DNA from 2 places in the Clostridium sp. DL-VIII genome. Region 1 is predicted to be linked to the other one. Evidence: a T-box and tRNA genes for the amino acid it is inferred to sense, from the RefSeq annotation. Region 1 holds a T-box; the other holds one or more tRNA genes.
What was found. The T-box of region 1 lies ahead of alaS (alanine--tRNA ligase). A T-box ahead of a tRNA ligase gene usually reads a tRNA of that ligase, here a tRNA-Ala.

Region 1 (3,124 bases):
AATTCGAAGTTTTTCTTGCGCTTCTAGCTCTATCTCTTTGAACTTTCATTTCTTCATGGAAAGCATCTTCATCTAAAGATAAACCTTCATCTTCTAATATTTCTTTTGTAAGCTCCATAGGGAAACCAAAAGTATCATATAATTTAAATCCATCAGCACCCTTAAGTACTTTTTCATTATTTTCTTTTAATTCACTTACAAATCCATTTAATATTTCCATTCCTGAGTCTAAAGTTTCTCTAAATTTATCTTCTTCTATTTTAATAACCTTTTTAATATATTCTTTTTTAGCTTCTAATTCTGGGTAAGCAGCCTTTGAATCTCTAATAACAATATCACATAAATTGCAAAGGAAAGCATCTTTAATCCCCAAAGTTTTTCCATGTCTTGCTGCTCTTCTTAAAAGTCTTCTTAAAACATATCCTCTTCCTTCATTTGATGGCATTACATCATCAGAAATCAAGAATGTTATTGATCTTATATGATCAGTTATGATTCTTAAAGAAATATCTTTTTTACTGTCTTCACCATATTTAATATTTGCAAGCTTAGATACTTCATTTAAGATATTTTCTAATGTGTCAATTTCAAAAACGCTATTCTTATTTTGCATTACAACTGAAAGTCTTTCAAGCCCCATACCTGTATCTATATTAGTGCTTGCAAGCTTCTCATAGTTACCTTTTCCGTCTCCATCAAATTGAGTAAATACAAGGTTCCATACTTCAATTATTTTATCCGCATCAGATAATACTTCAAATTCTTCTGAATTAGTTGGAACTTCATCTGTTCTACTAAAGTGAATTTCTGTACAAGGACCACAAGGACCTGCACCATGTTCCCAGAAATTATCTTTCTTCCCTAATCTAAATATATGATTCTTATCTACATCTGTAAGTGTAGTCCAATATTCATAAGCTTCATCATCATCTAAATATATTGTTACATATAATTTTTCCTTCGGCATTTCTAAAACTTCAGTTAGGAATTCCCATGCCCATGGAATTATTTCCTTTTTAAAATAATCACCAAAAGAGAAGTTTCCAAGCATTTCAAAGAAAGTACAGTGTCTGCTTGTGATTCCTACGTTTTCAATATCACCAGTTCTAACGCATTTTTGACATGTTGTGATTCTTCTTCTAGGTGGTTCCTGTAGCCCAGTAAAATATGGTTTTAATGGAGCCATACCTGCATTTATTAATAATAAACTCTTATCATTCTTTGGCACCAAAGAAAAACTTTCTAATCTTAAATGTTCTTTACTTTCAAAAAATTTTAAATAAGCTTCTCTTAAATCATTGGTTTTCATAAATTTCATAAATTATTCCTCCACTTTTTTCAGTTAACAATTAGAAATTAACAGTTGATGATAATATTCCTATGGAATATCATTTTATTTTGTTTTTTAAATCTTCTAATGAAGATATTATTATTATTATTTTAAATTTATTTGATTGTGCATTATTAAAGAATAAAAAAAAGCCTTCTCCCTACACAGAGCAAAGGGACGAAAGCTAAAATTCCGCGGTACCACCCTAATTATGTATGAATTTCATACATCACTTAGTAATTTATAGCTCCTAGGCAGCTTCAAAATATATAGCAAAAAGTTTTCACCAACCACTTTCTCTCTAAAATATCTATAATAAATTTACTCATCCTATTCATCGCTTAATATTTAATTATTTCACCAAAAATTATATTTCATATAGATAATTATGTCAACATTAAGAATCTTCAACAGCTTATTTTCAAATGCCGACTGCACAAAAATATTTATGATTTCTGATGGACATATGCATTTAAAGACTTACAAATATATAGCTATATCCCATTTTGTTTTAAATTTAATATATATGTTGCAATTGATTTTCTACATTTAACATTTAGATATTTACTTAGCAGATAGACATCCTAAATGTAATTTTATTATTGCAACATATATACTTTAATCCAAAGATTAATATTTAGTTAAAATAAATAATAATTTATATCATCATACAGTACCTTTATAATAACAGCAACCGGAACCACTAAGACCATCCCTATAAACCCGCCTATTTTGTCTCCAATAAGCAAAAGAATTATAACTACGAAAGGATGCATGTCAGTGCTTTCTCCCGTTATCTTTGGAGATAAAATATCTCCTTCTAATTGCTGAATGAAAAACATTCCAAGCGTTACCCAAAGTGCTTTTACAGGCGAATCTAAAAGTGCAACTATAATTGCTGGCACTGCACCAAATATTGGTCCAAAATAAGGTATTATATTAAATACAGCATTTAGAATAGAAATCCATATAGGAAATTTCACTTTTAGCGCAAGTAATATAATAAATGTTAATACTCCAATTAATCCAGAAAGCAATAACTGACTTGTTATATATCTTGTTAATACTCTATCTATATTAGATAAGATTTTCCTTGTTATCTCTCTTTTTTCAGTTGGTAATAATAATAACATCTTATTATAAATCTTACTTCCATCGCAAAGGAAATAATAAATCATAATTGGTACAATTGCAAATAACATTATATCATCACCAATATTCATAAATCTTTCTACAACACTTTCTGAAAAATTCATCCAAAAAGCATTTCCTTTTTCTAAGATTTCATTGTATATTGCACTATTTGTAATAACTCCATTCTTATTAAATTTTCTTAATGTTTCTTCTAGAAAACTCCTTATATTTTCAAATACATTGCTGATATTTAATAACTCATTGAAAAGCGTAGGAACTATTACTATTACACACGTAACAATAATCCCAAGCACTATTAATATAACTAATACAGAGGCAATTTTTTTACTTACTTTAAATTTTCCTTCTATTGCGTCTCTGATAGGTGTTAATGTATAAGCTAAAATAAAAGATATTAAAATAATATTTGTTATAGCATTTACAGACTCATTGAAAAGGTAAGCTAATATTAAAGTTATGCAAAGCAGCAAAGTAATTACTAATAATATTGATTTCTTATGCTTTCTTAACTGCATTATATCTCTCCATATTATGAGGCATTGATTTAAACAAAATCCAATCCTTTCCAGTGTATAATATATATTTTTCTCCAAGTATGCATCTGCTTAAAAGAACTATCTGCTTACCTTTTATCATCTT
Region 2 (3,124 bases), 2.0 Mb from region 1:
CACAGCTATCAGATAAGCTAAAAAATTTAAAACAACAATTTTTTATTTAATTAGTTTCACTATCAAATCATAATCCATTTAATATAGATACTAAATACATACAATTAGATTTGCAAAAGAAGTTGATGAAAGCTATCTTGGTAGGTATTTAGAAAGTTTACATTACACATATGAACAAATTTAAATTATTTATTCCTCAAAGATAATAAAAGATAGTTTTTTTATGAATGACAAAATAAAATAATTATTATACATAATTAATCCTTTTTTAATATATAGCATCTAAGTTTACTAAAAAACTCTGTCTATAATGATATGAGAGATATAATCAGCGCATAAAATAATCTCTGATTATATCTCTCATATTATTATAAGCATGCATTCATATTATAAAATGAAACACAAAATTAAAAGATTATATCAATTTGTTTCTAAATAAATGAATCCTGCTTAATCTAATTAATATCAAAACAATGCTACCAAAAGTGTCTATTATGACATCTCTAACAGCACCTTCTCGTCCCAATACGAAAAGTTGATGTATTTCATCAGAACAGGCATATAAAAATACAAATATTATAGTCATAACAACAACTTTCCTCATATTAAAATATAAATTAAACACATTAAATGCTAATAAGGCCAAAATCATATATTCAAGAAAATGTGCACATTTTCTAACAACAAAATTAGCAAGCTGTCCAAAAATACCATTTACATCTATACCTATACTAGCTAATACTTTTATTATCCCTTCACTTTGAGAATCAGATATGTTAGCTGGTTGATTTGACATAACAAATATTCCAGCCATCCAAATAATTAATAAAAACCAATAAATAATTTTCCTTTTGTTTCTCATATTTAACCTCTTTAAAGTAAGATTTCTACGCTATAGCTTAATGCTTATTATGGATACTTCATTCTGACATGTATCTATTTATATATGCAAGTGACTCTTCCAACAATTCCTGTCCCTTTTCTAGTCCATCAATCTTTAACTCAAGATTGCAAATTCTTTGATCTATTTGATACATAAATTGCTTTATATCTTGTAATAGTTTAGCTTCATATGTTACTTGTACTCCCTCATCATCAATAAATACCTTTTCTGGTGGGGCTCCGCACTTGGTACATTTTGCATATATACCTTGTTCATCTAAATTATTAAAGACCTTAAATGTATCATTATTACATTCTGTACAATTTGATAGCATTATGAAATCATAATAACTTACATCATAATAATAATCACTTCCGCAATCCTTACATGTTAGCTTTAATTTATTATCTTCTGTCATTATATGAAACTCATTTCCACTACACCCATCTTTTTTACAGACAATAGTTTGTATCATACTCATACCCTCTCATAAATATAATTTCTCTCTATTTTACTACATGTTTAATTATCGAATTTCCTTTTTTTAACACATTCTACAACTAAATTATATGCTATAATTTTTCTATTGTACACTGTAATAATTAGTATTTTTAATTCATTTTATGAGATAGTTCTACTGTTTTTTATATTTAAGTTTACATTTCTCTATTATATTATATTGAATAGCATATATAATATAAAAAATAAAAAAACTATGAATTACAAATTCATAGTTTTCTAATGGTGGAGATAAAGAGATTCGAACTCTTGACCCCCTGCGTGCAAGGCAGGTGCTCTCCCAACTGAGCTATACCCCCATGGTGGACCTTCAGGGACTCGAACCCTAGACCTACCGGTTATGAGCCGGTTGCTCTAACCAACTGAGCTAAAGATCCATTAAAGTCACTAAAACTTTAATATAAAATCTTGTAAAAACAAGATTACCTCGCAACGTCCTACTCTGCCACACAGTCTCCCATGCAGTACCATCGGCGCTATAGACCTTAACTTTCCTGTTCGGAATGGGAAGGAGTGTTACCTCTATGCCATCATCACGAGATGCATGTTTTTCCCAAATCTTCGATTTGGTTGAAAAACAGCACACCAACGAACGTATGTGAGTTAGTGTTTCCTTAGAAAAATAACCCTTGTTCATCGCTTATACTATTTTTTCAGTAATTATCCTAAATAACTACTACTTAAAAGAACCTTGTTCTTTCAAAATTGCACATAGTCCTTAATGTATTTACAACTTGATTATATTGGTCAAGCCCTCGACCTATTAGTATCAGTCAGCTAAATATGTTACCATACTTACACCTCTGACCTATCAACCTTGTAGTCTTCAAGGGGTCTTACTAGCTTATGCTATGGGAAATCTCATCTTGAGGTGGGCTTCACACTTAGATGCTTTCAGCGTTTATCCCTTCCCGACTTAGCTACCCAGCTATGCTTCTGGCGAAACAACTGGTACACCATAGGTCAGTCCATCCCGGTCCTCTCGTACTAAGGACAGCTCCTCTCAAATTTCCTACGCCCGCGACGGATAGGGACCGAACTGTCTCACGACGTTCTGAACCCAGCTCGCGTGCCGCTTTAATGGGGCGAACAGCCCAACCCTTGGGACCTACTTCAGCCCCAGGATGCGACGAGCCGACATCGAGGTGCCAAACCTCCCCGTCGATGTGAACTCTTGGGGGAGATCAGCCTGTTATCCCCGAGGTAGCTTTTATCCGTTGAGCGATGGCCCTCCCACGAGGTACCACCGGATCACTAAGCCCGACTTTCGTCCCTGCTCCACTTGTAAGTGTCGCAGTCAGGCTCCCTTCTGCCTTTGCACTCTTCGAACGATTTTCCGACCGTTCTGAGGGAACCTTTTGGGCGCCTCCGTTACATTTTAGGAGGCGACCGCCCCAGTCAAACTGCCCACCTAACAATGTCCTGTCACCAGTTTCATGGCATCCAGTTAGAACTTCAATACTATCAGGGTGGTATCCCAACAACGACTCCTCCAAAGCTGACGCCCTGGTATCCCAGTCTCCCACCTATCCTGTACAGACAATACCGAAATTCAATGCTAAGCTACAGTAAAGCTCTACGGGGTCTTTCCGTCCAATCGCGGGTAGCGAGCATCTTCACTCGCACTACAACTTCGCCGGATTTGCAGTTGAGACAGTGCACAAGTCATTACGCCATTCGTGCGGGTCAGAACTTACCTGACAAGGAATTTCGCTACCTTAG

Region 2: it encodes a tRNA-Ala, which carries the amino acid that the T-box ahead of alaS (alanine--tRNA ligase) is inferred to sense. The anticodon was not compared.

Annotation. Positions count from the first base shown of each region.
Region 1 is NZ_CM001240.1:1,860,252-1,863,375, reverse strand. Features, by position in the region: gene alaS (alanine--tRNA ligase) at 1-1,318, opposite strand, end outside; T-box leader at 1,501-1,677, opposite strand; gene CDLVIII_RS08510 (AI-2E family transporter) at 1,972-3,000, opposite strand; gene CDLVIII_RS08505 (PRC-barrel domain-containing protein) at 2,981-3,124, opposite strand, start outside.
Region 2 is NZ_CM001240.1:6,340,257-6,343,380, forward strand. Features, by position in the region: gene CDLVIII_RS28580 (VanZ family protein) at 416-862, opposite strand; gene CDLVIII_RS28585 (hypothetical protein) at 921-1,358, opposite strand; tRNA gene CDLVIII_RS28590 (tRNA-Ala) at 1,626-1,701, opposite strand; tRNA gene CDLVIII_RS28595 (tRNA-Ile) at 1,703-1,779, opposite strand; rRNA gene rrf (5S ribosomal RNA) at 1,827-1,943, opposite strand; rRNA gene CDLVIII_RS28605 (23S ribosomal RNA) at 2,146-3,124, opposite strand, start outside.